DNA from 4 places in the Mesorhizobium sp. M8A.F.Ca.ET.181.01.1.1 genome. Region 1 is predicted to be linked to each of the others. Evidence: predicted binding sites of a transcription regulator. Region 1 holds the regulator's gene; each other region holds the start of a gene.
The links. The regulator PhoB, encoded in region 1, activates phosphate uptake and scavenging genes when phosphate is short. The targets are predictions, from matches to a motif close to TGTCATNNANCTGTCAT.

Region 1 (7,922 bases):
AGGGCAGCGAAGGCGTTGCCAACACCGTCAAGCAGACCGACGGCGGCATCGGCTACGTCGAATATGCCTATGCCAAGCAGAACAAGCTGTCCTACTCCAAGATGCTGAATGCAGCCGGCAAGGTCGTCGAGCCGTCGCTCGAGTCCTTCGGCGCCGCCGCTTCGAATGCCGACTTCAAGACTGCCAAGAACTTCAACGTCATCATCACCAACGAGCCCGGCGACGCCACCTGGCCGATCGCCGCCTCGACCTGGGTGCTGATCCACAAGGCTCCGGACGATGCCGCCGCCACCGGCGAAGCGCTGAAGTTCTTTGCCTGGGCCTATAAGGACGGCAAGGAAACCGCCAAGGCGCTCGACTACGTGTCGATCCCCGACAGCGTCGTCGACCTGATCAAGGCTTCGTGGAAGGCCGACATCCAGGCCGGCGGCAAGCCGGTCTACGCTGGCGAGTAACATCACCCGAAGGAGCGCCGCTTTGCGCGGCGCTCCTTTTTCTCAACACAAAGAGTCGAGCTTGACATGAGTGCTGTCCAGGAAGCCTTGCCAGCCATCAAGGGCTCGCGCGATGCGATCGTCAGACGTTTCGCGCTGACGGACACGATCTTCCATGCGGCGACCCGTGCCGCCGCGATCCTGGTTCTGGTCCTGCTTGGCGGCGTCGCCATCTCGTTGTTTGCCGGTTCCTGGCAAGCGCTCTCGACCTTCGGCTTCTCCTTTCTGACCACGGAAAGCTGGAACCCGGTGACCGAGAAATTCGGTGCGCTGGCGCCCATCTACGGCACCATCATCACATCCGCCATCGCCATCCTGATTGCCGTGCCGCTCGGCATTGGCATCGCGATCTTTCTCACCGAACTTTGCCCGCGCGCATTGCGGCGCCCGATTGGCATGGCGGTCGAACTGCTCGCCGGCATCCCCTCGATCATCTACGGCATCTGGGGCCTGTTCGTGCTGGCACCGTTCCTGCAGACGACGGTGCAACCCTTTATCATCTGGCTGTTCCATGGTGTTCCCGGGCTCAACAATCTGTTTGCCGGCCCGCCCTATGGTATCGGCCTGCTCACCTCGGCGATGATCCTCGCCATCATGATCCTGCCTTTCATCACCTCGATCACCAAGGACGTGTTCGACACGGTGCCGTCGGTGCTGAAAGAGTCGGCCTACGGCATCGGTTGCACGACCTGGGAAGTGACGCGGCGCGTGGTCATTCCCTATACCCGGATCGGTATCATGGGCGGCGTCATGCTCGCCCTTGGCCGTGCGCTCGGCGAAACGATGGCCGTCACTTTCGTCATCGGCAACGCGCACCGCATCTCGACTTCGCTGTTCGCGCCCGCCACGACGATCTCGGCGACCATCGCCAACGAATTCACCGAAGCCGTTGGCGATCTCTACACCTCCTCGCTGGTGGCGCTCGGCCTGATCCTGTTCGTCATCACCTTCCTCATCCTTGCCATCGCACGCTACATGCTGATGCGCATCGACGCCCGTACGGGAGCCTGACCGATGTCCACAGCCGCATCGCTTCACCAAAGCCGCAAGCGCAGGAATGGCGTGATGATGACGCTGTGCGTCGTCGCCGCCGGCATTGGCCTCGCCTGGCTGGCGCTTATCCTCGGCGCGCTGCTCTACAAGGGCCTGTCCGGCGTCTCGCTGGCCGTGTTCACCGAAATGACGCCTCCGCCCGGCGACGCCGGCGGCCTGCTCAATGCCATCTACGGCAGCGTGGTGATGACGATCATCGCCGTGATCGTCGGCACGCCGATCGGCGTGCTCGCCGGTACCTACATGGCCGAATACGGCCGCTTCTCCAAGCTCACCACCATCGTGCGCTTCATCAACGATATCCTGTTGTCGGCGCCATCGATCATCATCGGCCTGTTCGTCTACGAGCTGATGGTGCGGCCGATGGGACATTTCTCCGCCATTGCCGGCGCCGTTGCGCTGGCCATCCTGGTCATTCCGGTCGTGGTGCGCACCACCGAGGACATGCTCAACCTGGTGCCGAACGCGCTGCGTGAAGCCGGCACCGCGATCGGCGCGCCGCGCTGGGTGGTCATCAAATCTGTCGCTTACCGCGCCGCGCTCTCCGGCATCGTCACCGGCATATTGCTCGCCATCGCCCGCATCTCCGGCGAGACGGCGCCGCTGCTCTTCACCGCGCTCAACAACCAGTTCTGGTCGAGCAATCTCAACGCGCCGATGGCCAGCCTGCCTGTCACCATCTTCCAGTTCGCTCTCAGCCCCTATGAGGAATGGCAGCAACTGGCATGGACCGGCGCACTCATAATCACCCTGACGGTTCTCGGCCTGAGCATTTTCGCCCGCAGCCTTACCGGACGCAGAGAGGACAGATGAAACCGATGTTGTCCACCGAGTTGAACACGCCCGAAGTGGCCGTGGATAAGGCCAAGATCGAGGTCAAGAACCTCAACTTCTACTACGGCCAGTCGAAGGCGTTGAAGGATATCAGCCTGTCGCTGCCCGAGCGCAGCGTCACCGCCTTCATCGGCCCGTCGGGCTGCGGGAAGTCGACGCTGCTGCGCGTCTTCAACCGCATCTACGAGCTCTACCCGAAGCAGAGCGCCGACGGCCAGGTGCTGCTCGACGGCCAGAACATCCTCGACCGCTCGCAGGATCTCAATCTCCTGCGCACCAAGATCGGCATGGTGTTCCAGAAGCCGACGCCGTTCCCGATGTCGATCTACGAGAACATCGCTTTCGGCGTCCGTCTCTACGAGAAGATCAGCAAGTCCGAGATGGACGGCCGTGTCGAACAGGCGCTGAAGCGCGCGGCATTGTGGACCGAGGTCAAGGACAAGCTCAACGCTAGCGGCCTCAGCCTGTCGGGCGGCCAGCAGCAGCGTCTTTGCATCGCCCGCACCGTGGCGGTGAAGCCGGAAGTCATCCTGCTCGACGAACCAGCCTCGGCGCTCGACCCGCTGTCGACCGCCAAGATCGAGGAACTGATCGACGAGCTGCAGGCCGACTACACGATCGTCATCGTCACCCACAACATGCAGCAGGCGGCGCGCGTGTCGCGCCAGACGGCGTTCATGTATCTGGGCGAACTGGTCGAATTCGACAAGACCGAGAAGATCTTCACGTCGCCTCGTGAGAAGCGCACGCAGGACTACATCACCGGCCGCTTCGGCTGATATCACGCATACGAGGACGAGGATCATGGCCGAACACACAGTCGCAGCCTTCGATGAGGATCTCGGACAGATCAGCAGGCTGATCAGCGACATGGGCGATCTCGCCGGCACGATGGTCGGCGGCGCCACCAAGGCTCTGCTGAATTCCGACAACGCGCTGGCACAGCGCGTCGTCTCCGACGACGCCATCATGGATGCGCGCCAGCGCGAACTCGACGACCGCGCCATCACCCTGATCGCCAAGCGCCAGCCGATGGCCGACGATCTGCGTCATGTCGTCGGCTCGATCCGCATGGCGGGCGACCTCGAGCGCATCGGCGACCTTGCCAAGAACATCGCCAAGCGTGTCGGTTCCGTCGGCCTCACCGCGACGCCGCGCGACCTGTCGCACTCGATCGACTCCATGGCGCAGCTGGTGCTGATCCAGGTGCAGGGCGTGGTCGAGGAATATGCGGCCGGCGATGCCGCCGCCCTCGCCAAGCTCAGGAATGACGACGAACGCATCGACGTCAAATACACCTCGGTGTTCCGCGAACTGCTGACCTACATGATGGAGGATCCGCGCAACATCACGGCTTGCACGCATCTCTTGTTCTGCGCCAAGAATCTCGAGCGCATCGGCGACCATGTGACCAACATCGCCGAGAATGCGTATTATGTGCTGACCGGAACGCAACTGCCCGCCAATCGTCCGAAGCAGGACGAGACGGCGATGTCGGCGCCGGCGGCTTGACGATAGGATGATCTGCCAATGATCGCGCCACGCATCATGGTGGTGGAGGACGAGGAGCCGCTCGGCGTGCTCCTCCGCTACAATCTGGAATCGGAAGGCTACCAGGTCGAGGTGGTGACGCGCGGCGACGAAGCCGAGATCCGCCTCCAGGAGAATGTGCCCGACCTCCTGGTGCTCGACTGGATGGTGCCGGCTGTTTCCGGCATCGAACTCTGTCGGCGCCTGCGAATGCGGCCCGAGACCGAGAGGTTGCCGATCATCATGCTCACGGCGCGCGGTGAGGAGAGCGACCGCGTGCGTGGCCTTTCGACCGGCGCCGACGACTATCTGGTCAAGCCGTTCTCGACGCCGGAATTCATGGCCCGGGTCAAGGCGCTGCTGCGTCGCGCCAAGCCGGAAGTGCTGTCCAGCGTGCTCAAGGTCGGCGACATCGTGCTCGACCGTGAATCGCACCGGGTCTATCGCAAGAAGAGCGAAATCCGGCTCGGACCGACCGAGTTCCGGCTGCTCGAATTCATGATGCGCCATCCCGGCCGGGTGTTCTCGCGCAGCCAGTTGCTCGACAATGTCTGGGGCGAGACGATCTATATCGACGAGCGCACGGTGGACGTACATGTCGGCCGGCTGCGCAAAGCGGTCAACAATGGCCGCATGCCCGACGTCATCCGCACCATCCGCGGCGCGGGCTACGCGATCAGGGAAGACTAGGTCGAGGGCGGCTACGCCCCTGACTTCGTCATCCAGGAGCGAAGCGACGCGGCGCAGACCCGAGGATCCATGCCGGGACCTCGACGCGTCGCCGCAGTGCAGAATTCTGCGCCGTTGCACTCTACGATCGAGGTCACGGCATGGATCCCAGGGTCTCCGCGACGCCGCTTCGCGGCTGCTCCGCCCAGGGATGACGACCTTGAGGGCGCTCGGCCAACCTCCAGCATTGGTGGTGATTCACCGGAGCGTTCGCTCAGGCCACGCTCTTCCCAGCACTGCCTCTCGCCTGCACGCCCGGCGCGAAAATCTCCTGGTCGACGAAGGTCAAGGCGCGCATGGCGCAGCCTTCGCGAATGAGCGGCAGTTCGTTCGGCTCGGTGTCGAAGGAAATCGATTCCGAATGCTGGCCGCCGGCGGTCTGGGCGATGGCCTCGCGCAAGGCCGGCTCGATCAGATCGAAGGCGGCGGCACTGACACCGACCATGGCGACCGGCGCCGGGTCGATCAGCGCGAACAGGCTGCCCAGCCCATAGCCCAGCGCCTCGCCCGCCTTGCGATAGGCTTCGCGCTCCGGTCCGTCTTTCTCCCTTGCCGTCGCGGCGAGTGTCCGCATCTGCGCGTCGCTGACATCGGCGACCGGTTCGGCGTCCTCGCCAAGCTGCCTGGCATTACGCCAGATGGCATAGTTGCCGGCATAGGCCTCGACGCAGCCGCGCCGCCCGCAACGGCAGAGCGCGCCGCCCGGGCGATGGATCATGTGGCCGAATTCGCCGCCCGATGAATGGGTGCCGGTGAACAGTTCGCCCTTGAGCACCAGGCCCATGCCGATGCCGTGCGAGAGCAGGATGGCGATGAAGTCGTCGCGGTAGCGTTGAGGGTCGCGCCAGCGCAACGCCACCGCCATCATGTTGCAGTCGTTCTCCATGGTGGCGGGGATGCCGAATTCGGCTTCGAGTATGTCGGCGAAGGCAATGTCCGTCTGCGGCGTGATCGGCGACCACAGCATGGCACGCGCCTTGGTGTCGGTGATGCCCTGGATCGCCAGCGCGATGCGGGCAACACTGCGGATATCGAGATCGGGGTCCTCGATGCGGCGGCGCACTATTGCCGTGCATTCGCCGATCAGCGCCTCGCGCGACATGGTCAGCGTGTCCAGCCGGCGCTGCTCCTCGGCGACCACCTGGCCGGCATAATCGATGACGGCGACGGATAGGAAATTCAGCGACAGCACCACGGTCATCACAGCCGCGGCCTCGGGGTTGAGGCCGAGGCCAACCTGCGGCCGGCCGCGTTTGAGCGAGCCGGCCTCGTTCGGCTTGCCTTCGGTCAGGATACCTTCGCCGATCAGGTCGGCGGATATCGCCGATATGGTCGAGTGGCTGAGGCCAGTGGTGGCGGCGATCTCGGTGCGCGAGGGCTGACCATCCCGGCGCACGGCTGCAATCACCATTGCGCGGTTGCGCCGGCGCAGATCGTCGTGGCGGATTCCCACCGACATGCTTTCCCTCCCGGTTGCCGCGGTTCTTGATCCCCCTCGAATACCTCCGGCAACAGGGTCAAACACTGGCAGAAGCGGCCGGTGCTGTCATTTATTTATTGCGAGGCTCGAAAAAAAATTTCTGGCACCTCAAAATCCATCAGAATCGATGTTGACAGTGTTCTGGCGATGGACCAGTGTTTTTTCGAGGCTCGAAAAAATAGAGCCTTTGTGCCGGCCTTCGGGCCAGTTTGGTCGCGCCATACGCGGCGCAGGGAGGATATCATGAAGAGATTCACAGCCGCCATCCTGGCGGGTGTCGCCATGTCGCTGACACTGGTGTCGGTCGCGCAGGCGAAGGACAAGGTCATCGGCGTTTCCTGGTCCAACTTCCAGGAAGAGCGCTGGAAGACCGACGAGGCCGCCATGAAGAAGGCGATCGAGGCCGCGGGCGACAAGTACATTTCCGCCGATGCGCAGTCCAATCCCGGCAAGCAGCTGACCGATGTCGAGAGCCTGATTTCGCAGGGCGCCAATTCGCTGATCATCCTGGCGCAGGATGCCTCGGCCATCGGTCCGGCGGTGCAGAAAGCGCTCGACGAGGGCATTCCGGTCGTCGGCTATGACCGCCTGATCGAAAACAAGGACGTCTTCTACCTGACCTTCGACAACAAGGAAGTCGGCCGCATGCAGGCCCGCGAAGTGTTCAAGGTGAAGCCTGAAGGCAACTACGTCTTCATCAAGGGCTCGGGTGCCGACCCGAATGCCGACTTCCTGTTCTCGGGCTCGATGGAAGTGCTGAAGGAAGCCATCGACTCGGGCAAGATCAAGAATGTCGGCGAGGCCTATACGGACGGCTGGCTGCCCGCCAACGCCCAGAAGAACATGGAGCAGTTCCTCACCGCCAATGACAACAAGGTCGACGCGGTGGTCGCGGCCAATGACGGCACCGCCGGCGGCGTCGTCGCGGCGCTGACGGCGCAGGGGCTCGCCGGCACCGTGCCGGTCTCTGGCCAGGACGGCGACCACGCCGCGCTCAACCGCATCGCGCTCGGCACCCAGACCGTGTCGGTGTGGAAGGACGCGCGTGAACTCGGCAAGAACGCCGCCGAGATCGCCTCGCAGCTCGCCGACGGCAAGAAGATGACCGACATCGCCGGCGTGAAGGACTTCACGACGCCTGGCGGCAACACCGTCAAGTCGCTGTTCCTGACCCCGGTCGCCATCACCAAGGATAATCTCAACCTCGTCATCGACGCCGGCTGGATCAAGAAGGACGAAGTCTGCGCAGGCGTCGCCGCCGGCAGCGTTGCGGCCTGCAACTGAGTTTGACCGCTTGAAGAAATGAAGGCGCCGCGGCCCAAAGCCGCGGCGTTTTCTCAAAAAGATTTGTGTTTCCGCATCACGCGGATAGCTTCTAGGCTGGCTTCGGCATCCGCGTAGACGGCCAGCCGGTTGGAGGAAATCATGACCGATACGACGTCCAACCCGCAGGCCGATACCGCGCGCGCCTCGGAACTCGGCGCGGTCGCCCGGTTCCTGAAGGCGACCGAGATCGACACCCGCATGCTCGGCATGATCGGCGCCCTGCTGCTGATCTGGGTCGCGCTGCATGTGATTTCGAGCCTGCGTCTCGGCGTCAATCCGCTCGATTTCGACAGCCGCACGTTTCTCACGCCGCGCAATCTGTGGAACCTGTCGGTGCAGACGTCCGCGGTCGCCATCATGGCTTGTGGCATGGTGCTGGTCATCGTCATGCGCAACATCGACCTGTCCGTCGGTTCCGCCGAGGGCCTGATCGGCATGGTCATGGGTTTTGCGCAGGTACATTTCCTGGTTCGGTT
Region 2 (7,922 bases), on a different contig from region 1:
TCGCGTCGCTGGTACCGGAGCATCCGGCCCGCGAACTGATCGTGCCGGTGTCCGGCAGCGTCGGCCAGGAGCCGATCGCGATGATCCACGGCATCACCGGCTCGGCCTTGTTCGCCAATCGCTTCAGCAGGCGTCTGAAAGACAAATACGCGTCCGGCACGACGGGCGATCCAGAGGCCTACACGCAGTCGCATGAGGCGCTCGCCAGGCGCATCGCGGCGCGCCGCGGGGTGGTGGAGGGAACCGCCAAGCGATTCCTGACGCCGATGGCCCTGTCATACTCGGCAATGCGCCACCAGGTCCTGGGCTATCTGCTTTACGGCGCAATACTTGCAGCAATGAAGGGAATGGCGCGCAATGCGCGAAAGATCGCAACAAACATATCAACCCCGTGCAGAACCCGGATGGCGTTTTAGCGCTACGATGTCGCGATTGATAGCGGCCGCGACCAGATCAGGTTGAAATACAGCATGCGTGTACGGACCAGCCGGTGGTCGCGAATTCTCGCGGTTCAAGACCAGGGTTGTGGGAAGATGGGCTTCGTCTTATGAGCAGGCATCCGATTTTGGAGCAATGGCGAAGTTTGCATGAGCTGGAAGCCGGCCAAGGGCCTTGTTGATCTGCTGAACCACAACTGGCCTGTCAGAAAGGTCAAGGCTTTTCGCAACGCATTGATTGAGCGTGATTTTCGCGCGCGCGGCATTCCCGAAGGCCTGAAATTCGCCGAGGAGTTGCGGCAAACCGGCTCCCAGCGCTTCTGCTTTGTCATTGCCTTCAATACGCCCTGGGTCATCGATGCGCTCACCCGCGCCTGGCATTTGTATTCCTCGGGAATGACGCTGGTCGTCGTTGACAATTCATCCGATCGATCAGCCAGGGTGCGTATTGCGGACATCTGCCGGGAGCGAAAAGTCACTTATTTCGGTTTGCCTCGGAATCGGGAAGGCCATCCCAACCGGTCGCACGGGATTTCCATGAACTGGATCTTCCACAACGTCGTTCGGCCATTGCGGCCGGAGCTTTTCGGATTTCTGGATCACGACTGCTTTCCGATCGCCCGCGTGGACATTCCCGCAATGATGGAGGGAAAAGTCGTCTACGGCTCAAAGCGCCCAGCGCAAGCGGACCCTGAAGCCTGGTTCATGTGGGCTGGGTTCTGCTTCTTCCGCTTCAGCGCCGTGCAAGGACTGGACCTGGACTTCACACCGCGTTTTGTCAGCGGAATGGACACCGGCGGCGGAAACTGGACGCTGCTGTATCGCGGGCTTGCTGAGAACGATGTTTCGGATGCACAGAAGACGGCAGCCGATCTCGACTATGGTGGGGTAGAGGCGGACCATCGCATGCTGGGCGGCGCTTTTTTTCACATCGGCGGCGCCTCGCACAGAAAACTGGTCATGACCCGGGAGTACCGGCGGCTGATCTCGGACCATGTGTGGGAGACCCACCTCGGCGGCGGCGAAAGCCGCCTCGTCAAGGACCCTTGACCGGCTCGGGCTGGCCGGCCCCAAAATCGTGGAAATGTACCACCACCCCATCCGCATCGATGAAGATGACAGCATAGGCTGGCGGCTCATGGCCCAGCCGCCAGCTGTCCGAAAAATCCAGTGCGCTCTGGTGGTTGGTGCTGCACAGCGTGCTGACTGGTATGCCGCGCCAGCTGCCGGCGATCAGCCTGTGAACATGGCCGGCGAAGATGTGGCCGACATTGCTGTGGCGCCGGAGAATGTCATGCAAGGCATCGGCGTCGGCGAGCCTGACCTCGTCAAGCACCGGCATGTGGATCCGGAACGGCGGGTGGTGCATGAAGAGGAAAGCCGGCCGGTCGCGCGCTTCCTGCAGCTTCTCGTCGAGCCAGTCGAGACGGGCCGCGCACAGCCTGCCCTCGACATGTCCGGCGTCCAGCGTGTCGAGCAGGATCAGGCGGCCATCGCTGCCATCGAAGACGCTCTGGACGAACCCGCGCCCGGCCGGCGCTTCCGGGAACATCTCGAGAAAAAGCGCCCTGTCGTCGTGGTTGCCGAGCATCAGCCGGCAACGCGGCACGAACCCCGCCAGCGCCTGCCTCAACGCCGCATAGGCGGCGCGCTCGCCATCATTGGTCAGGTCGCCTGACATCACCACCAGATCGGCATCGGCATGGTTCCTGCCGATATCGGCCAGGCAAGCCTCCAGCCGGGCGAGCGGATCGGAGCCATGAAGACGGCCACCCGGCGCCATCAGATGCGGATCGGAGAGCTGGATGATTTTCATGGGCTCGCGCACTGCCTTCCTGCCGCCGCCTGGCGTCGGCCTGAAGCCGGTATGTTTCGACCAGCTCTACTGCGCCGTCCAGCCACCGTCCATCGGTAACGTAGTGCCGGTGATCTGCTTGGCCGCATCCGAACACAGGAACAATGCCAGTGCCGCAAGCTCTTCCACGGTGACGAATTCCTTGGTCGGTTGCGCGGCCAGCAGCACGTCGTGCTTGACCTGCTCCTCGGTCATGCCGCGCGCCTTCATCGTGTCGGGGATCTGCTTTTCGACCAGCGGCGTCCAGACATAGCCGGGCGCGATCGCGTTCACGGTGATGCCGTTCTGGGCGACTTCCAGAGCCACCGTCTTGGTCAGGCCCGATATACCATGCTTGGCCGAAACATAGGCCGACTTGAACGGCGAGGCGACCAGTGCGTGCGCCGAGGCCGTGTTGATGATGCGGCCCCATTTGCGGCTTTTCATGCCCGGCACCACCGCCTTGATGGCGTAGAAGGCGGCAAGCAGGTTGATGCGGATGATGGCTTCCCACTTGTCGTCGGGGAACTCCTCGATCGGCGCCACATGCTGGATGCCGGCATTGTTGACCAGGATGTCGAGGCTGCCGAACGCCTCTTCCGCGTCGTGGATCATGGCGGTGACCGCGGCGCCATCCATCATGTTGGCGTCGGAATAGCGGCACCTGACGCCGAAATCCTTCTCGATGCCGACTCGCTCCTGCTCGATGGCAGCGGCGTCGCCAAGGCCATTGATGGTGACGTTGGCACCCTCGGCGGCAAAGGCGCGGGCGATCGCGAGGCCGATGCCGCTGGTCGAGCCGGTGACAAGCGCATTCTTCGAAGACAGGGAACCCATGGGGAGATCTCGCAAGAGGTGGGAGGGAGTGGTGTTGAGGCAGATAGTTTGTGCGGCGCAACAAGACAATGCCACGGCCATGTGTCGGCTCGATTACAGCCCCGCGACCGCCTTTGCCGGCTTCGTGAAAGGGCGTCTTGGCGATGACACGGCATTGTCATGCTGCCATGCAACATATTTCCCAGCGCATTCGCGCGGGGTCATTTTCGAACGTTGGGGGCACCTGGATGGAAATCGCCGATGTCGTGAAGCGCGCCTATGCGATGCCGCTCACCAATCCCTCCTTCCCGCCCGGCCCTTATCGTTTCTTCGACCGCGAATACATCATCATCACCTACCGCACGACACGCGAGGCGCTCGAGGCCGTCGTGCCGGCGCCATTGGAGATCGATGAGCCGCTGGTCAAATACGAATTCATCCGCATGCCGGACTCGACCGGCTTCGGCGACTACACCGAGACCGGTCAGGTCATTCCCGTACGCCATAAGGGCCAGCACGGCGGCTATGTCCATTCCATGTATCTCGACGACGACGCGCCGATCGCCGGGGGCCGTGAGCTGTGGGGGTTTCCGAAAAAGCTCGCCAACCCCAAGATCGTCCATGAAGGCGAGGTGATCGTCGGCACGCTGCACTATGGCAGCGTTCTGTGCGCCACCGGCACGATGGGCTACAAGCATCGGGAAGCCGACCACGATTCCGTGCTCGCTTCGCTCGCCGCCCCCAATTTCCTGATCAAGATCATCCCGCATGTCGACGGCACGCCGCGCATCTGCGAACTGGTCCGCTACTACCTCACCGACATCACGCTGAAGGAAGCCTGGACCGCGCCGGCCGCGCTCGATCTGCGGCCCCATGTCATGGCCGACGTGGCGAAGCTGCCCGTGCTCGACATCGTGTCGGCGGTTCACTTCAAGGCGGACCTCACGCTCGGCCTGGGCGAAGTCGTACATGATTACCTCGCTGACCACAGCCGATCCGCTGCCAGCGCAACCCAGCTGGAGAAAGTCAGTGCTTGAGCGTACCCGCAACAAGGCAGCAGCCGCCACCATCGAGGAAATCACGGCGCAGTATGACCGTATCGCGCTGGTCTTCCAAGGCGGCGGTGCGCTCGGCGCCTATCAGGCAGGGGTCTATCAGGCGCTGGCCGATGCCGGCTGCGAACCGAGCTGGCTATCCGGCGTCTCGATCGGCGCCATCAACGCCGCGATCATCGCCGGCAATGAACCGAGCCGCCGGTTGCAGCGGCTGGAACAGTTCTGGCAGACGATTTCTGGCCGCAAGATCTGGTCCTACACGCCCGAAGGCGACATCTACCGCGACATCCGCAACCAAACCTCGTCGTTGATGACGATGACAATGGGCCAGCCCGGTTTCTTCAAGCCGCGCAATCCCAATCCCTGGTTCCAGCTGTCGGGGGCAGAAGGCGCCACCAGCTTCTACGACACCGCCGAGTTGAAGGACACGCTGGAGAGCCTGATCGATTTCGATGTGCTGAACGACGGCAAGAAGCGGCTGAGTGTCGGCGCGGTCAATGTCAGGACCGGTAACTTCGTCTATTTCGACACCGAGAAGGTGCGGATCGCGCCGGAGCACATCATGGCCAGCGGCGCGCTGCCACCGGCCTTCCCCTCGATCCGCATCGAGGGCGAATATTACTGGGATGGCGGCATCGTCTCCAACACGCCGCTGCAATATCTGCTCGACCAGGAAGAGGACCGTTCCTCGCTGGTGTTCCAGGTCGATCTGTTCAGCGCTCGCGGCGTGCTGCCGCGCGGCATGGCCGACGTGCTGTCGCGCCACAAGGACATCATGTATTCGAGCCGCACGCGGCAGAACACCGACAATTTCGAGCGCATCCATGCGCTGAAGATGAAGCTGCTCGATGCGCTGAAGCGCGTGCCGCCGGAGCAGCTCAAGGAAGGCGAGAAGGAGCTGATCGCCGACTATTCCAACGCCGGCGTCGTCAACATCGTCCACCTGATCTACCAGCACAAGGGCTACGAGGGTCACGCCAAGGACTACGAGTTTTCAGGCACCTCGATGCGCGAGCATTGGGAGATGGGCCTCGAGGACACCGAGCGCACGCTGCGTCACAAGAAATGGCTGATGCTGCCGACCAATGCCGATGGCGTCACCATCCACGACCTGCATCGCGAAGATCCGACTTGATACTTGCACCCGCCACAAGCTGAGCAATCTCGGGAAAATGCATAGCGGTCGCTCGGCTGGAAGCCCGTAAACTGTGAAGCTCTGCTTCATAGGCCATCAACATTATCGCGGATAGCCGCTCGCGGAGAGCGGGCTTACATCTGGGCGCCAGCAGAATGCGCTGGGCTCAATGGAGTACCGCCGATGACCGCCGAAGCCGTTTCCCCTGCTGTCGTTCCATCGCGTGACGCCTGGCGCGGCCTGCTGTGGTTTGTGCCGCTCACGGCGCTGTGGCTACTCTTGATCTATCGTTGGCCGGCGATCCCGGACAGCGGCGTTCCGACCACGTTCCACCAGCTCGCGGCTCACGGGCTCGTCGCTCTGGGATTGTGGCTCGGCCTCGAACATACGAGCCTGACGCCCGGTCAACGTCGCGCGACCTGGTTGGCGATCATGATCGCGGACACGCTGTGGTTCGCCGTCGCTTGGAGCGCCGCGATCAATGGCGTCTTCCACCAGGACGCCACGGCTTTGCCGGCGTTGCCATCGGCCATCTTCCTGCCGGTGGTCATCGGCGCGCCGCTGTTGCTGTTCTCTGGGCGGATCGGGCAGGTGCTCGATGCGATGCCAGCGAGCTGGCTCGTCGCGGTTCAGCTCTACCGCGTATTCGGCAGTTGGGCTCTCGCGGCGTGGCTGCATGGTGCGCTGCCCGGCGTGTTCGCAGTGCCAGCAGGCATCGGAGACATGCTGACAGGACTGCTCGCGTTGCCGGCGGCGATCGCGGTGGCGAACGGCACAGCCGGAGGCGGGAGGGTGGCAACTCTCTGGAACGTCCTTGGCCTTGCCGATTTCGCTGTCGCGATCACCATGGGCATAATCACCTCGCCCGGCCCGTGGCAGTTGACGTTCCGGATGTGCTGAGCATCGGCGCTGGCGATTATCCGGGTGTGCTAACCCCTGCTTTCGTGGTGCCGAGTTCAATCCTGCTGCATGTGTTGTCGCTGCGCCAGCTGCGCCGCCGTAGCCGGGCGGAAGTTGCGCGGCGGCAGGAGTGAGGCTGGAGCCGGCCAACGATTCCATCGAAAGCTGAACCGTTCGAAGCGGCGCGTTCGCTTGGGAAGGCGCACGCTCTGACTCCTCAGTGGTCTTCGCAGGATGGGCCGACAAAGAGAAACGGCGCCGCAGGTGGCGCCGTTCTTTTGAGGGTCTGGCGCTCAGAACACCTGACGGAAGACGATGAACAGCGCGAAGGCGAGCGCGATCGAGCACGGCAGGGTCAGCACCCAGGCGAGCAGCAGATTGCGCACCGTCGACCACTGCAGGCCCGAGCCGTTCGCCGCCATCGTGCCGGCGACGCCGGATGACAGAACATGGGTCGTCGACACCGGCAGACCCAGACGGTCGGCCATGCCGATGGTGACCATGGCGACGAGTTCCGCGGCAGCGCCCTGGCCGTAGGTCAGGTGGCTCTTGCCGATCTTCTCGCCGACCGTGACGACGATGCGTTTCCAGCCGACCATCGTGCCCAGGCCGAGCGCCAAGGCGACCGCGACCTTCACCCAGATCGGGATGAACTTCGTCGCGTTGTCGACGGCCTTGTGATAGTCGGTGACCGCCTTGAGATCGGCGGCCTCCATCGGCAGCAACTGCTTCTTGTCGATCAATTTCAGCGCCTCGCCGATCAGATAGATGTCGTTGCGGGCGTTGCTGACCAGATCGGTCGGCACATTATCGACCGAAGCGTAAGGCTGCAGCTCGGCCGTTGTGCTGTGGATGTAGGTCTGCAACGCAACCGTCGTCTTGTCGCTCCAGGTCCGGGTGCGCACGGCATCCTGCACCGCTGCCTTGGCATCCTTCGCATCGGCGACGGTGACACCAGGCTTCACATATTTGCCCAGCGCGGTCTCCACGCTAGCCGAAGCCGACTTGTAGGCTTCGAGATAATTGATGTCGGGCGTACGGTTCAGCGCATAGGCCGTCGGCACGACGCCGATCAGGATCAGCATGATCAGGCCCATGCCCTTCTGGCCGTCATTGGAGCCATGCGCGAAGCTGACGCCGGTGCAGGTGAAGATCAGCAGCGCCCGGATCCACCAGGGCGGCGGGGCATTGCCCTTCGGCGCCTCGTAGAGCGCCGGATTGCGGACGAGAAGCTTCATCGCATAGAGCAGGATGGCGGCGGCGAAGAAGCCGATGATCGGCGACACCAGCAAGGTCACGCCAACATTGGTCGCCTGCGACCAGTCGACGCCGCTGGTGGCGCTGCCGGCGGGTGCCATGAACTGGTTGGCGAGGCCGACGCCGATGATCGAGCCGACCATCGTGTGCGAGCTGGACGCCGGCAGGCCGAGGAACCAGGTGCCGAGGTTCCACAGGATCGCGGCCACCAGCAATGCGAACACCATGGCGAAGCCGGAGGAGGAGCCGACCTGCAGGATCAGCTCGACCGGCAGCAGCGACAGGATGCCGAAGGCAACCGCGCCGCTGGAGGTGAGAACGCCGAGAAAATTGAAGGCGCCGGACCAGATGACGGCGAATTCCGCCGGCAGCGAGCGCGTGTAGATGACGGTCGCAACCGCATTGGCGGTGTCATGGAAACCGTTGACGAATTCGAAGCCGAGCGCGATCAGCAAGGCGATGCCGAGCAGGATCCACGGCACCGTCTT
Region 3 (7,922 bases), on a different contig from region 1:
GGCCCCCTCGCGAAAAGCGATATAGACCGGCTCCTCGGCGCCATGGAAGCGGCGCTTGAATGCCGCCTGTCCCTGCAGGTTGAACCTGCGGCGGTTGATCCAGGGCGAGTCGTAGGCGCGCTGGAAGGTGTTGCGCCAGAACTCGCTTTCGGCAAATCCGCTCGGGCCGACATCGACCAGCGGCGACAGGCCGAGCGTCACCACCGAAACGCCTTCCTCGCGAAAGCGGTCGACGGCGAATTTGGTCAGGCCGATCTCGGCATGCGGCGAGGCATCGATATGCTTGCGCTTGAAGGCGGTGGTGTAGCCGATCACCTTGCCGTCGGCGAACAGCGGATCGAAGTCGAGCAGGGCGACCAGGTCGCCATCGGGACCGTGCAGGACGAAACGGCGCATGTCGGTGCCGAGCTGCTCGTAAAACGGACGGTTGAGAAAACCCATCTCCCAGCGCTTGACGATACGGTCGCCGCGCCAGTTTTGGGAGAGCCGGGAGATCTCGTCGAGATGGATCGTGCGCTTGTCCTCCTCGAACGAAAAGCCTTTCTTCAGCAGCCAGCGCTCGGAATAGCGCACGGTCTCGTTGCGCTTGCCGGAAAAATCATGGTCGGGCAGGACAAGGCGGGTGTCGATGCCCAGCCGGTTGACCTTGTAGCCGAGTCCGGCAAGGACCTGGGCGGTCTGTTCGCCGATCTGCACGAACCATGGGCCGCCGGCACGCTCGACGAAGCGTCTGATATAATCGGGCCGCTGCGCCGGCGCCGCCACCGGATCGCCGAGCGCGAAATGATGCCTCATCTTGGTGCCGAAGGCGATGTAGCCGTCGGCGTCGCCAAAATAGGAAAGCTTGCGCTGCGCGGCGGTGGAATAGGCGAGCGAGAAATCGCCATAGCGGCGCACCAGCGCCAGCCGCTCGACATGCGTCAGCGCCAGTCGCTCGACCTTGGGCGAGGCGCCCTCGAGGATGTTGTCGAAATAGATCCGCAAGGAGGGCATGGTCGAGATTCCGCGTGCCGTCTGCGGCGCCGCATGCCTTGAATGGCACGCAAGACCGCCGTGGCGCCTTGATTTCTAGCGGGAAGCCGAGTCGGTTACGGGTTCGAATTCCTGCATCGTCAGAAGAGGTCCACCAGCCCCCGGACCTCGAATCAATCACTTTGCCGCGACCTGGTTATCGCCGATGCCGCCGATATGCCATATAGGGCTGGATGTATTCGGACAGAAGCGGGCAACCGTTTCATGTCGTGGTTTTGGCCGCGGTTGCGCGATCCGGTAGTTTTCGCCCGGCGGCGGAATGCTCCGGGGCGAGACCACGGCTCGGCGCGGGCCCATTGAAAATCGGCTTCGATTTGCCGTTCGGGCTCGGCGCGCGATCAAACTGTTACAGCGGCCTGCGAGCCTTTCGGGGTTGCCGCAAGGGCGAATGGGATTCGAGTGTGAATGGCTAACACGACACCCGGGACGATGATGGAGCAGTTGCTGGCGGTCGAGCCGGCGATCGTCATTGGCGCCGGCGCCGCGGGGCTGGCTGTCGCGCGGGCCTTGATGAAGGCCGGCGTGGCGACGGTGGTGCTGGAGAAGGAAAGCCGGCTGGCCGAGCCCTGGCGCCGGCGCCACGAACAGCTGCACCTCAACACCCACCGCGATCTCTCGGCGCTGCCCGGCCTTGCCTATCCCAAGGGTACCCCTGCCTTTCCGCACCGGGATGTCGTCATCCGCCATATGAACGATTTCCATGAGGCGAACCGTTTGCCGGTGGAGTTTGGCGTTTCCGTCGAGGCCATCATGTCCGGGGGCGACCACTGGATCGTGCGCACCAGCGCCGGCTCGCGCCTGGCGCGTCATGTCGTCGTCGCCACCGGCCGCGACAGGGAGCCCTACACGCCGCAATGGAAGGGCATGGAGGCGTTCAGGGGCCGGATCGTCCATTCGGCCGATTTTGGCGACGCCCAGGCCTATGCGGGCAAGAAGGTGCTGGTTGTCGGCGCCGGCAATTCGGGCTTCGATGCCCTCAACCATCTGGCGGGCATCGATACCGCCGCCGTCTGGCTGTCGGCCCGCAACGGCCCCGTCCTCTTGCCCAAGCGTATCGGCAAGATCGCCGTGCATCGCCTCTCGCCGCTCATGGCGCGCTTGCCGCTGCGCGTCGCCGATGCGGTCATGGCGGTGACGCAGCGCCTGGTTTTCGGCGATCTCACCAAATTCGGCATGCCGCGGGCACCTGCCGGCGGCGCCAGCCGTCTGACTTCGGACTACACCGCGATCGCCGCCGACGATGGCGCCGTCAAGGCCATCAAATCGGGCAGGATCCTGGTGGTGCCGGGGATACGGGAGTTCACCCGCGATGGCGTCATGCTGGCCAATGGCAGCCTGATCGCTCCCGACATCGTCATTGCCGCGACGGGCTACCGCACCGGCCTGGAGCGCATGGTCGGCAATCTCGGCGTGCTCGACGAGAAAGGCGTTCCGCTCTTCAACGGCGGCCAGGCCGATCCGAAACTGCCGGGCCTGTGGTTCACCGGCATGCGGCCGAGCATCCGCGGCTGCTTCGCCAATGCCGGCATATTGGCCAAGGCGATAGCCAGGCGCATCGCCGGTCCCGGCCAGCCGGGCACCTCACGCTGATTTCGGCTCCAGCCGCCGGAAACCGACGGCCTCGGTCAGCATCTCCTCGTCGACCATGCCGGCATTGTAGAGGGCAAGCAAGGTGAGCGCCAATTCACGCGCCTCCGTGGATTCGGGATGCGCTTGCCGTCGGCGGCAGGCCTCATCGAAGACACGTTGCAACGTGGCCACTTCGTCAGGTTTGAGCAGGCCACGGTCGTAGATCGACTTGGGCATGGCGATGATCTCCTGATCGCGATTTAGGGCGCCATGTGTAAATTACCAATCTTTCCCGAGGCTTGAATGCAATGCCGCGCAAAAAAGAGGGGCCGCGGATCGCCGAAGCCCCTCTCGTTTTGTCTCGCTGTCAGACGCCGATCTTGCCGCCGCCCTGCTTGGTGATCGCCACGACCGCCGGCCGCACCGGCATGTCGGGGTTGAAATCGGGCCAGCGGGTCGACGGGTCCTCATAGTAGGAGGGCCGGCCAAACGCGTCCCAGTCCTCGCCGCCGTCGCCCGGATGCTGGACGGCGACGAAGGCGGTCTGATCGTCCGGCGTAAACAGCGGGCCGCACATCTCGGCGCCGATCGGCACCCGGAAGAACAGTTTCGAGGTCGCCCGCGCCGATCCTTCCGTGTCCACCGCCCATAGGCCATCGGTGCGGCCGGTGGCCTTCGGGCCCTGGCCGTCGGTGGCGACCCACAGGCGCCCGGCCGAATCGACCGCGCAATTGTCGGGCATGCCGAACCAGCCATTGGCCGTCGTCGCGGTGGAGAAGGTGGCGCCGACATCGGCCACCGACGGGTCGCCGCATTTCAGCAGCACTTCCCACTTGCCCTTTGTGGCGGCGAAATCGCCGCCGTCCTCGACGATCTCGATGATGTGGCCGAAGGCATTCCCGGCGCGCGGGTTGGCGGCGTCGGCCTGATCGGCCTTGCGCTTGGAATTGTTGGTCAGCATGACATAGACCTTGCCGTTGCCGGCATTGGGCTGGATGTCTTCGGGCCGGTCCATCTTGGTGGCGCCAAGCAGGTCGGCGGCGCGGCGCGTCTCGATCAGCACGTCGGCCTGGCCGGCAAAACCGTTTTCCGCCGTCAGCGGACCCTGGCCGAACACGATCGGCATCCATTCGACCGAGCCGTCCTCGGCGAATTTGGCGACATGCAGCGTGCCGTCGTCGAGCAGGTCCTTGTTGGCCGCGCGGTCGCCGGCATTGAACATGCCCTTGGTGACGAATTTGTAGACATAGTCGAAGCGCTCGTCGTCGCCGAGATAGAAGACGACGCGGCCGTCCTTGGCGACGATCGATTCGCCGCCCTCATGCTTGAAGCGGCCCATGGCGGTGCGCTTGCGCGGCACCGAATTCGGGTCGTTGACATCGACTTCGACGATCCAGCCGAAGCGGTTGGGCTCGTTCGGTTCCTTGGCGAGGTTGAAGCGGTCGTAATGCGTGCCCCATTCATAGGCGCCTTCCGGGATGCCGAGGCGCTTGTAGTTGGCGGCTTCCTTGTGGCCTTCCGGCAGCTCGCCGGAGAAATAGCCATGGATGTTCTCCTCGGCCATCACATAGGTGCCCCAGGGCGTGACGCCGCCGGCGCAGTTGTTGATCGTGCCGAAGACTTTCGTGCCGGACGGATCGGCATTGGTCTTGACGCGGTCATGGCCGGCGACCGGGCCGGACAGCGCCATCTCGGTGTTGGAGGTAATGCGGCGGTTGAGCTTGCCGTCACGCACAACCTGCCATTTGCCGCCGTCCTTGCGGATCTCGACGATGGTGCCGCCATGCGCGGCCATCTCGACATCGACCTGCTCCTTCGAGAGCGGCGCCACCTCGGCCGCCTTCTTGCCGTCCTTCTCGACGATCTCGACGATGCCCGGGAACATCAGATGCGGGTTGGTGTATTCGTGGTTGACCACCAGCAGGCCATGTTCCGCCGAGCCATCGATCGCGATATAGCCGACATAGTCGTTGTTGTAGCCGAACTGCCTGGCCTGGGCTTGTGCCGACTGCTTGGTCGGATCGAATTCCGGCGAATCGGCAAACAGCGGATCGCCCCAGCGCAGCAACACATCGGCGTCGTAGCCCGGCGCGACATGGTGCTTGTCGTCGATGCCGGCCTCCAGCTCGTCGAACTTGAAGGCCGAGCCTTCCGCGGCGCGGGCATCGTCGGCGGCGATCATCGCCAGCGGGCTGACGGTGGCGGCGATCGCCGAGACGGCAAGCGAACCCTTGAGGAAACCCCGGCGCGAAAACCGCGCGGCGATGATCTCGCCCATCGTGTGGTTTTCGCTGGGATTGTTGGCCGGGCCTTCGTTTTCCTCGAGCAGGCTGGTGCGGAATCGGGCGTCGGGGGAGCGATGTTCGGTCATGAGAGCCTCTGGCTGGATTGGCTGGAGCTTGTTGCCTGATCGACCGCCTTACAGTCGGCTGATCACATTTTCGTGACATGGTATCCGCGCTGCCGCTCCCCTCACGACATCGTTTTTCACGTCGGACCTCGGACTTTAGTCCAATCTTGCGCCTGCAAAGGTCCTGGAGGACAAACGCAACGGTCGGAGGTCGCTTCCGGTCACCACGTGTTTCGGCGATGTTGGTTGCACTGCAACGTTGGGGTGGGCGCGCCGGCTCAATCGACGGAGTTCAGGATGCACGGATCGATAACGGCCCGTTGTTGCCGGCTGGCTTTCGGATCGGCGGCGCTTCTGGCGCTGACCATCGCTCCCTATGGAATTGCCTTTCATGGCTTCGTGCCTGGAATCGAGGCCGCGACCGCACTCGCCGGCAAGGGTGGGGGTGGCAATGACGGCGGCGGTGGCGGTGGGAATAGCGGCGGCGGAAACGGCGGCGGCAACAATGGAAACGGCAACGGCGGCGGCAACAACGGCAACGGAAATGGCGCTGATAACGGTGGCGGCAATTCAGGGTCCGGCAAGGGCCAGAGCGGGAAGAGCAGCCATGTCAACGCCATCACCGGCGACGAGATCGACGTGGACGGCAACAAGATTACGGTTCAGCACCCCGACGGCATAACGGAAAAGATCGAGAACGGCCGTTTCAGGATGAAGGATGCGCTCGACCGCACGATCATCGACCGCCCGGCCACACCGGCCGATGTCAGCCGCCTCAAGGCCCTCTGAACCTTGGCCTTCTGAAATCTCGGCCTTCTGAAATCTAGGCCTTGTGAAGCTGGTCAACAGGCAACGACCAGCTTCACACGTCACCTCCGCCGCCCCCCGGCGGAGGTGACCTCGTTTTCGCGCTGTGTTCCAATGCTGCGATGACTTGGAGAATTCCAGGGAAAGCACGTAGCGCTTTCCCTGGCTGCGTTGCCGTAAGTCGGCGATTCCAACGACGCCGAACCGCTCTATGAGAAGTCCCTCTCGCGGTCGCGAAACTCGCGCATCATGAGGGCAGCCTCGGTGCGGTTCCGCACGCTGAGTTTCGACAGCACCCCCGTCATGTGGTGCTTGACGGTCTTCTCCTGCAGTTCCAGGCGCAAGGCAACTTCCTTGTTGCTCAGTCCTTCCGCCACCAGCCGCAGGATTTCGGTCTGTCGGCCGGTGAGTTGCCGCAGCCGGTCCGCCACGCCGTTGGTGGGCTGCAACGACTGCACATCGGAAAGCAGCCGGGCCGACAACATCGGCGAAAGATAGCTTTCGCCGGCCGCCACGTTGCGCAGGATATCGGCAAGCGAGCGCGACCCGACTCCTTTGAGGATATAGCCGTGCACCCCCGCGTTCAGGGCCTTGGTCACGTCGGCATTGGCCTCCGAAACGGTCAGCATGACGATCTTCTGGGCGGGATGGTCGGCAAGGATGCTTGCAACCGCGGCCAGGCCGCCGCCGGGCATGGAAATGTCGAGCAGCAATATGTCGGGCTGCACGGTCGAGGCGATGCGTTCCGCGTCCTGCGCGGTAGCCCCTTCTCCGACCACCTCGAAGCCTCCGATCTCCGACAGGCTGCGTGTCACACCCTCGCGGAAGAGAGGATGGTCGTCGACAATGGCGATGCGGATGGCGCCCATTATGCTTGCTCCTCGACCGAAAAACGGATCACCAGTTTCGTGCCCTTCGGCCCCGTCAGGGTTTCGAACTGTCCGCCAATGCTTTCAACCCGCTCCCTGAGGCCGGCCAGCCCCAACCCCTCGGCCCGAGCCGGATCGAAGCCCGGCCCGCCATCCGACACTTCGACGAAAAGCCGGCCATTCTTCATTCCCGCACGCACCGCCTGATCCTTGCCCCGTCCGTGGCGGTAGGCATTGTTCAGCCCCTCCTGCACGAAGCGATAGACACTGATCTTCTCAGAAGCGCCGGGCTCGGGCAAATGTTTGGGCAGCGTAAGCGTCACCGACGTGCCCGTCCGGTGCTCATGTTCCTCGACGGCCAGCCGCAACACGTCCGCCGCCGCCGCCGTTTCTATCTGCGGCAGCACCAGGCCGGTGCAGATGCCGCGAATCTCGCGCATCGCGTCCTCCAGCGTCTTGCGGATCATGGCGACCTCGGTCGAGCGGCCTTCGCTGCCATGGCCGTCGCCGGTAAACACCGGGCTGTCCATGCGCAGCGCCGCCAGGGCCACGAGCTGGGCCGGGCCGTCATGCAGGTCGGCGCCGATCCGGCGCAGGTATCGTTCGTTGAGCGCGGTGGCGCGGCGGGACGCCCGCTGCACGCGCTGCCGCAAGGCGCTGTTCTGCGTCACCAGGCCCTGCAGTTCCGACACCTGGCGGCGCAGCGCCCCGCGCTGGTCGTCGATGGTGCGGCTGGCGCGCAGGACGATGCCCGACAGAAGCAGGAATGCCGTCAAGGTGGTGCCGGCCACGATCAGCCAGCTCGACAGCAGGGCGGAAGCCAGGGTGGCCTTGAAATCGCCGGCGAGCTCGTAGAATTCGGTGACGGCGACCACGTCGCCGGACCAGGGTTCGCGCACCGGATTGTAGATTTCGAGCAACGGCACACCCGCGGCCCGCTCCTTGTCTTCGTCCTCGTCGAACGTATCGAACTGGGCCATGACGCTACCCTGGAAGGCGGAACGCAGATTTTTGTTCAGCTCGAAGCGGCGGCCGATCAAATCCGCGTCCTTCGCGTAGAGCACCGTGCCGTCGCGGCGCCAGAGCCTGAACGACGCCAGGCGTTTGCCGAGCGCGCCCTGGCCGAGTGTCTCGTCGAGCGCCTGTTTGACGGATTCGCTGAGCTCCTCGCTCTTGCGCAGGTCGGGCAGCAGCGGCGCAATCACACTGTCGACATAAAGCGCCGTCGTGGCGGCCGAATTGCGAATGACGCCGTCCCGGATCTGCGTCGTCACCCAAGTCCCCACGATCAGCAT
Region 4 (7,922 bases), on a different contig from region 1:
GAGATCGTTCGTGACGCCAATATAGATGGTGCCACCCTTCTGGCTCGCGGTCATGTAGACATAGCCGGTCATAAGTTAAGGCTATCGGGTAACGCGTCGGGAGAACATCCTGGTTCCGCTGTGTTCCTCGGCGAACGTCACGGCATGGATCCTAGGGTCTGCGCTGCGTCGCTTCGCTCCTTGCTCCGCCCTAGGATGACGACGGTACGGATGCTCAGCCCAATTGTAGCTGCCACAGCCGCCGCACAGTATCACCAATCAATCCCCATCGGCAGGCTTGGCCTTACCGCACTGCGCCAGCACCTTGCCGATGGCCGCGCTCGACCCCTTCAGGGGAAAGCTGATATCGCCATATTTCTCAGCGCTGACCGACACATCTCCCTTCGAGCGCAGCAGGTCGAGCAGCGGGTCGGCTTTCGCCAGATCGACCACGAAATAATTGTACATGGCCTCCAGCTGCAGCGTCTTGGTCACCGTCTTGCCATCGGCCTTGAAGTCGAACTCGCCGCTGATGCCCGGTTCCAGTTGCTGGCCGCTGTCACCCAGATCGTAGCTCAGCACCGGATTGTCGAAACAGGCCAGCATCAGATGGGCATCGCCCTTCGGCCCGCCGCAGACGGAGGCCGTCAGCACGCTGCCGCCCTCGTCTTCCTCCATCTTGGCGCTCCAGCCGCAGGACGCGGCAAGAACCGGCTGCGCGCCGAGCAATGCCGCCAAGGCGCCGGCGGCAACGAGATATCTTCTCATGACTTCCCCCTCCGGGCATTTGCAGCACCCGCCGGCAGCATATAGGAAAAGCCGTTGAATGGCATTGCCGTCCGGCAAAGGCCGCGCGTCTTGGAGAGAGCGGTGTCGAGAGCCTGTGTTCGCCTGTGTCTTCTGACCGCCGCCCTGGTGGCCTTGCCGCTCGCCGCCCATGCCGAATGGAAGCCGGTCGAGAAGGTCGAGACCTATGCCATTTCAGGCCAGTCCGGACCGGAGCTCTACCGGTCGATCGGCGAGAATGGGCCGAATGTCGGCGTCGGCCGCGCTATCGCCCACACCAATTTCAAGCTGACCTGGACCAGGGACTATCAGCCGCGTGCCGGAGCCTGCGTGCTGGTCTCGGCCAAGCCCAGGCTCATCATCACCTACACCTTGCCCAGCCCCTCCTCGCCGCTGCCGTCCGCCATCCAGAAGAACTGGGAGGTTTTCCTCGCCGGGGTCAGCGCCCACGAAAAGGTGCATGGCGCGACCATTGTCGACATGGTGCGCAAGATCGAGGCGGCGACAGTCGGGCTGACCGTCGCGGATGACCCCAAATGCAGCAAGATCCGGGCCGAGATGACCAGACGCCTGGCCGCGCTCTCGCAGGCGCAGCGCCAGGCAAGCCGCGATTTCGACCGCGTCGAACTCGGCCAGGGCGGCAATCTGCAGAAGCTCATTCTTGCCCTGGTGAATGGCGGCTGAGAACGGCCACCGGCGGCATGACCGCGGTCCGCTCTACCGGCTCAGGTCCAGCGCCGCGCTCAGATCCCCCATCGGCGGTTCGCCATTGGCGGCCAGCGCCTTGTCGCGGGCGACGATGCCGGTCAGCACCGGCAGGTCGTAGCGCGCGGTGATGAAGCGCAGGATCGACGTCGTGTCGTACTGGGTGTGGTCTACCGTGCCCATCCTCGCATAGGGCGAGACGATGAAGGCCGGGATGCGGTTGCCCGGGCCCCAGCGGTCGGCCTTGGGCGGCGCGACGTGATCCCAGAAGCCGCCATTCTCGTCATAGGTGACGACCACCAGCATGTGGCCCCATTGCGGGCTCTTCTCCAGATGCGCGACGACGTCGGCCAGATGCTGGTCGCCGCTCGCCACGTCGGCATAGCCGCCATGTTCATTGAGATTGCCTTGCGGCTTGTAGAAACTCACCGAGGGCAGCTTGCCGTCGTCGATCGCCATGATGAACTCGGCGCCATCCAGGCCACCGTCCCGCAGATGCTCGGCCCGCGCGGCGGTGCCGGGTGCGTAAGCGGCGAAATAGTTGAAGGGCTGGTGGTGGAACTGGAAGTTCGGCACCGGCGTCGCGTTCTTGCCGTCCAGCGTTGCCTGCCAGGCGCCGGCGTACCAGGCCCAGTCGACGCCCTTCAGCGACAGGAGATCGCCGATGGTGATGTCGTGCTGCGGCGGCAGCGTGGTCGGCGCGGCCGGGTCGGCCAGCGCCTTGTCGCCGCCCTCGGCCGGTTTGTTGGCGCTCGGCTGATAAGGCGGCTGCATGGTGTTGACGGCATGGAAATCGGGTGTGATGGCGCCGTCATTGACGAATTTCGGCACGCCGCCGAGCGCCGATGCCGGCGAATTGTCGGCGACCTTCAAGGACGTGCCGTCGGCATCGACCACGGCGATCTGGCCCTTGATCGGACTGGTGTCGGCGTGCGGGTAGACCGGCGTACAGGCGCAGGCGAGCTGGAAATGGTTGAGGAAGGAGCCGCCGAAGGCGCCCTGGAAGAAATTGTCGGCCAGCACGTATTTCTTCGCCACCTGCCACATCGGCAGGCTCGAGCCGTCATAGTGGCCCATGACGAGGCCGCCGGAATCGGCCCAGGCGACGAATTTGTCGTTCTTCCCGCCGTCGATCTGCATCTGCTCCTGGTAGAAGCGGTGCCACAAGTCGTGGGTGATGACGTTGGTTCCCTCATGGAAGCCCTTGGGATCGTCAATGGCGAAGGCGGCGTTGGCGAGATGCGCGGTCTCGGACTCCGTCACCACGGGCGTGACGCCCTTGCCGGTCAGCCCGCCCCAGGCCGGCGGCAATTCGGTCAGCGGCTTGCCGTCGCGGTCGAGCTGGCGCGCCTGGTCGGCCGAGACATTGGCCAGGCCATTGGCGCCGGGGAAGCCGCCATAGAGATTATCGAAGCTGCGGTTTTCGGCATAGATGACGACGACGGTGTCGATCTTGTCGAAGCCGGGAGGGGCGGCATGGGCCGCCGCCGGGGGAAGCAGGGCCGAACCGGCCAGACCGAAGGAAGTGAGGAGCTTGAGCCTCGTCATGGGAAGACCTCGTGGCTTGACTGTGGCTGGAGGGCGCGGGGAACCATAGGGGCAGCTAACGTGGCTGCCTTGTCACCTTTGTGACAGCCGCCGCCACGGCGAACACGGTTTCGTGAGCACTGGAGCCGGTCATCAATCCGTTGCACTGCGTTCCTATTTCCGGACCAAAGCGGACCATGCCCATGACGACCAGACGATGGAAAAGCCTGATGATCGCCATTGCCGCGATCTCGACCTTTGGCCTTGCCGCGCCCGCGAATTCGGCGGGGCCGGATGGCTTCCATCCCGGCCCACTGTCGCGCGCCGAAGCCTTCGCGCGCGCCAAGGCGCTGACCGCCTTGGGGCGAAAAATGTTCTTCGACCCCTCGCTCTCGGCCTCGGGCAAGCAGGCCTGCTCGTCCTGTCATGATCCTAGCCATGCTTTCGGGCCGGCCTCGGCCACGCCGGTCGAAATGGGCGGGCCAAACCTCGACCAGCCCGGCGTGCGCGCCGTGCCATCGCTGCGTTATCTCCAGGCCGCGCCCGCCTTCACCGAGCATTTCCATGATTCCGAGGACGAGGGCGACGAAAGCGTCGACAACGGTCCGACCGGCGGCTTGACCTGGGACGGCCGCGCCGACCACGGCAAGGACCAGGCGAAAATCCCCCTGCTCTCGCCCTTCGAGATGGCCAACAAGGGTGCCGGGGCGGTCACCGCCGCCTTGCGCAAGTCGGCCTATGCCGGCGAGTTCAAGACGGTGTTCGGGCAGGATGTCTTCAACCATCCCAACGATGCCTTCGACGCCGCCGCCGAGGCGCTCGGCACGTTCGAGCAGAGCGCCGCCGTTTTCTATCCCTATTCCAGCCGCTATGATGCCTTCCTCGCCGGCAAGGCGACATTGTCGGCGCAGGAGCTGCATGGCCGCCAACTGTTCGAGGACGAGGCGAAAGGCAATTGCGCCAGTTGCCACCTCAGCGAACCCGCCAATGACGGCGAGCCGCCGCAATTCACCGATTTCGGCCTGATCGCCATCGCCGTACCGCGCAACCCGGCAATCACGGCCAACACCGACCCAGCCTATGCCGATCTCGGCCTGTGCGGCCCGCTGCGCACTGATTTTCGCGGCCGCACCGACTATTGCGGCCTGTTCAAGACGCCGACGCTGCGCAACGTCGCGCTGCGCAAGAGCTTCTTCCACAATGGCGAGTTCCACACGCTGCGCGACGCCGTCGCCTTCTACGCCAGCCGCGACACCGACCCCGGCCACTGGTATCCCCGCAACGCCGACGGCACGGTGAGGAAATATGATGACCTGCCAAAGGCTTACTGGCCGAACTTGAATCAGGACCCGCCCTTCGAAGGCAGGAGACCTGGCGGCAAGCCGGCGCTGACGGATGCCGAGATAGACGACATTGTCGCGTTCCTGCAGACGCTGACGGATGCAGACCAGGTGGCAGCGAAATAACCTGAGACGCGGCGGGACAGCGCCCCCCTCTGTCCTGCCGGACATCTCCCCCACGAGGGGGGAGATCAGCTTTGATTGCGGCTCTCGCCCATTGGTTCAACGTTCCAAAAAGGCGCGGGGCGCCAACACTGCAATCTCCCCCCTTGTGGGGGAGATGTCCGGCAGGACAGAGGGGGGCGCGAAGGAACACGACGCCCCTTAATATGTCACAGCGCCCGGATAACGCCCCCATCCACGCGGATACTCTGCCCCGTAATATAGCCCGCCCCTTCCGACGCCAGGAAAGCGATGGTCGCGGCGACCTCCTCCGATGTGCCATAGCGCTGCATCGGCACGTTGTCGCGGCGCTCTTCCGTGGCCGGCAGGCTGTCGATCCAGCCGGGCAGCACATTGTTCATGCGCACATTGTCGGCCGCATAGGTGTTGGAGAAGATCTTGGTGTAGGCGGCAAGGCCGGCGCGGAACACGGCCGAGGTCGGGAACATCGCGTTCGGCTCGGCCACCCAGGCGGTCGAGATGTTGATGATGGCGCCGCCCTTCTGCTTGACCATGTGCGGCGCCACGATGCGCACCGGCCGGATGACGTTCATCAGATAGACGTCCATGCCGGTGTGCCACTGCTCGTCGCTGATCTCGAGGATCGGCGCGCGCGGCCCGTGGCCGCCGCTGTTAACCAGCACGTCGATGCGCCCAAAGCGCTCCAGCGTCAGGTCGGCGAGCCGCTGCAGGTCGTCATTCGACTGGTTTGAGCCGGTGACGCCGAGCCCTCCCAGGTCCTTGGCCAGCGCCTCGCCCTTGCCCGACGAGGACAGTATGGCGACCTTGAACCCGTCCGCCGCCAGCCGCTTGGCCGCCGCCGCCCCCATGCCGCTGCCGCCGGCAACGATGACGGCTGTCTTTTCTGAGCTCATGGATTTTCCTTTTTGGGTTGGCGGGAGTCGCGGTTTCAGCGGTCCTATAGCCGGTTTCGCCAGGCAGTTCGAACCAGAAAGACTGAATCGATCTGCAAAAAACTTGGGCGGGTGGCGCTGCCCTCATTGCCCTGCCGGGCATTTCTCCCCGTATAGTGACGGGGGGAAAGAAGCCGGTCGCAACGCCGGCGCCCTTACTTGCGACGTTGGGGATTGGCGAAATCATCCGCCACAGCCCCCCTCTCCCCGTCACTTTACGGGGAGAGGATGCCGGCAGGCAGGTGAGGGGCAGCGCCGACATCAGCCGATTGCAACCGACGCGGCCAATCGCCCCCTACCCCTCCACCGTCTCCAGCACGGAAAGCAGCGTCCCTTCCATGTCGGGCTCGTCGCCGGAGCAGACGCACAGCATCTCTGCGTCGCCCTCGCCCACCGACAGGTAGGCGTGGCCCATGGTGGAATCGATGTAGACGCTCTCGCCCACTTTCAGCCGCACCGGCGCGTACTGGTCGGTGTGCAGTTCGATCTCGCCCTTGAGCACGATCAGGAATTCCTCCCCAGCATGCCTGGTCAGCGGGCCGAATTCCTGCGGCGTGCGGGCGCGCGCATAGGCGTGGATGGGCACCATGCGCTTGCGCACCAGATCGGTGGCCAGATACCGGTAGTCGTAGTTGCGGGTCAGCTGGCGCAGCGTGTTGGACTGCGAGGTCACCGAGCGGCGGGTGCGTGCCGCGGGCTGCTTGCGGTCGCCGCTGAGCAGCTCCGTCACATGGATGCCGAGCCCCTCGCAGATCTGCAGCAGCTTGTCGTAGCTCAGCGACATCTGGTCGTTCTCGACCTTGGACAGCGTCGACACCGCGACGCCGGTGAGAGTGCTGACCTCCTGCAAGGTCCACCCATGTCTCTTTCTCAGGGCACGCAGACAATCACCGAGGTTCGGTTGCTCCGACATTGTCAGCTCCATGGCGCGGCAGCCGGGCCGCTTGTCCGCCCTAGGTAGTCGAACTCCCGACCGCCATCAACAACACCAACAATTTTCTTATACGCTAAATATTGACTGGATACGAAATTATTTTTACGACTGGAGGATGCGGTCGAACTCCCCCGGAAAGATCATCGTCATCGGTGGCGGCATTGCCGGCCTCTCGCTTGCCGCCGAGATGGCGGACTGGGCCGAAGTCACCGTCATCGAGCGCGAACCGCATCTCGGCTACCATGCCAGCGGCCGCTCCGCCGCCCTGTTCAGCGAGACCTATGGCAACCGCCTGGTGCGCGCGCTGACGCTGGCCAGCCGGCAGGCAATAGCCGACGGCGGCTTCGCCGCCCATCGGCGCGGCGCATTGCATGTCGGCTGGACGGGTGACGACGCTGCCATCGACCGGCTGGCCGGCGAATTGCAGGCGCTGGTGCCCAGCGTGCGCCGCCTGTCGGCGGCCGAGCTTCACGCGCTGGTCCCGGTCATAGCCAGGGAAGCCACCTGCGGCGGCGTTTACGAGCCGGACGCGGTGGATGTCGACACGGGCAAGATGCTGGCGGCAAGCGCCTCGGCGCTGAAAGCCGGCGGCGGCATCATCCGCACCGGCGAGGAAGTCCGCGCCATCTCGCCCGACGGCCGCGGCCTGCGGGTGGAAACGAGCGCCGGGGTCTACTCGGCAGACATCGTCGTCAACGCCGCCGGCGCCTGGGTCGATGTCGTCGCCGGCCTGGCCGGTCTTTCCGGCCTCGGCTTCCAGCCGAAACGGCGCACCGCCTTCCTGTTCGATGCGCCCGCCGGGGCGGACATATCCAACTGGCCGCTGGTGGTCGACCTGCACGAACAGTTCTATTTCAAGCCGGATGCCGGCAGGCTGATCGGTTCGCTTGCCGACGAAACCGATTCAGAGCCTTGCGACGCCTGGCCGGAAGACATCGACGTCGCCATCGCGGTCGACCGCATCGAGCAGGCAACGTCGATGCGCATCGGCCGTCCGTCGACGCCATGGGCGGGCCTGCGCACCTTCGCGCCCGACCGCACGCCTGTCGCCGGCTTCGACCCGCGCCTGCCCGGCTTCTTCTGGCTCGGCGGCCAGGGCGGCTACGGTTTTCAGGTGTCGCTGACACTGGCCAGGATGAGCGCGGCGCTGATACGCGGCGAGCCCCTGCCCGCGGATGCCGCGGCGGCGCTCGGCGTCACCGCCGCGGCGCTGGCGCCCGACCGCTTCCTTGCCCCGGCAGCGGCGCCATGAAATTCAGGCCCTTCCCTCAACCCGTAAAGTGTCATCAGGAGCGTTTGCGATGAAATCCACCGTTCTGCGCACAGTGCTTGCCCCGTCCCTTCTGGTTTCGTCCCTTCTGGCCTGGTCCGTCCTTCTCGGCGGGCAGGCCTATGCCAAGACCCTGGTCTATTGCTCGGAAGCCAATCCCGAGACCTTCAACCCGGCGATCGGCATCGCCGATTCCACCATGGACGCAGCCGCCAAGACGATCTTCAACCGGCTGGTCGAGTTCAAGGCGGGCACGACGGAGGTGGGACCGGCGTTGGCCGAAAGCTGGGATGTTTCGCCCGATG

Region 2: EN824_RS29040 (acetoacetate decarboxylase) is a predicted target of PhoB. The motif match lies at 3,190-3,206, and genes of this name have one in related genera.
Region 3: EN824_RS32385 (PhoX family phosphatase) is a predicted target of PhoB. The motif match lies at 5,034-5,050, and genes of this name have one in related genera.
Region 4: EN824_RS02365 (acid phosphatase) is a predicted target of PhoB. The motif match lies at 3,146-3,162, and genes of this name have one in related genera.

Annotation. Positions count from the first base shown of each region.
Region 1 is NZ_SRTV01000005.1:477,676-485,597, forward strand. It holds gene pstS (phosphate ABC transporter substrate-binding protein PstS) at 1-455, shown strand, start outside; gene pstC (phosphate ABC transporter permease subunit PstC) at 522-1,505, shown strand; gene pstA (phosphate ABC transporter permease PstA) at 1,509-2,360, shown strand; gene pstB (phosphate ABC transporter ATP-binding protein PstB) at 2,357-3,160, shown strand; gene phoU (phosphate signaling complex protein PhoU) at 3,186-3,893, shown strand; gene phoB (phosphate regulon transcriptional regulator PhoB) at 3,912-4,601, shown strand; gene EN824_RS20885 (ROK family protein) at 4,855-6,099, opposite strand; gene xylF (D-xylose ABC transporter substrate-binding protein) at 6,364-7,404, shown strand; gene EN824_RS20895 (sugar ABC transporter permease) at 7,546-7,922, shown strand, end outside.
Region 2 is NZ_SRTV01000011.1:38,426-46,347, reverse strand. It holds gene EN824_RS36215 (acyl carrier protein) at 1-416, shown strand, start outside; gene EN824_RS29055 (hypothetical protein) at 588-1,487, shown strand; gene EN824_RS29050 (phosphodiesterase) at 1,474-2,253, opposite strand; gene EN824_RS29045 (3-hydroxybutyrate dehydrogenase) at 2,320-3,108, opposite strand; gene EN824_RS29040 (acetoacetate decarboxylase) at 3,336-4,124, shown strand; gene EN824_RS29035 (patatin-like phospholipase family protein) at 4,117-5,277, shown strand; gene EN824_RS29030 (MFS transporter) at 5,461-6,177, shown strand; gene EN824_RS29025 (inorganic phosphate transporter) at 6,471-7,922, opposite strand, start outside.
Region 3 is NZ_SRTV01000019.1:12,317-20,238, forward strand. It holds gene EN824_RS32370 (phosphatidylglycerol lysyltransferase domain-containing protein) at 1-993, opposite strand, end outside; gene EN824_RS32375 (NAD(P)/FAD-dependent oxidoreductase) at 1,438-2,622, shown strand; gene EN824_RS32380 (hypothetical protein) at 2,614-2,838, opposite strand; gene EN824_RS32385 (PhoX family phosphatase) at 2,969-4,972, opposite strand; gene EN824_RS32390 (hypothetical protein) at 5,249-5,740, shown strand; gene EN824_RS32395 (response regulator transcription factor) at 5,968-6,630, opposite strand; gene EN824_RS32400 (sensor histidine kinase) at 6,627-7,922, opposite strand, start outside.
Region 4 is NZ_SRTV01000001.1:482,634-490,555, reverse strand. It holds gene EN824_RS02380 (GIY-YIG nuclease family protein) at 1-72, opposite strand, end outside; gene EN824_RS02375 (hypothetical protein) at 259-747, opposite strand; gene EN824_RS02370 (DUF922 domain-containing protein) at 850-1,449, shown strand; gene EN824_RS02365 (acid phosphatase) at 1,483-3,018, opposite strand; gene EN824_RS02360 (cytochrome-c peroxidase) at 3,228-4,463, shown strand; gene EN824_RS02350 (SDR family oxidoreductase) at 4,670-5,374, opposite strand; gene EN824_RS02345 (XRE family transcriptional regulator) at 5,709-6,326, opposite strand; gene EN824_RS02340 (FAD-binding oxidoreductase) at 6,463-7,599, shown strand; gene EN824_RS02335 (ABC transporter substrate-binding protein) at 7,649-7,922, shown strand, end outside.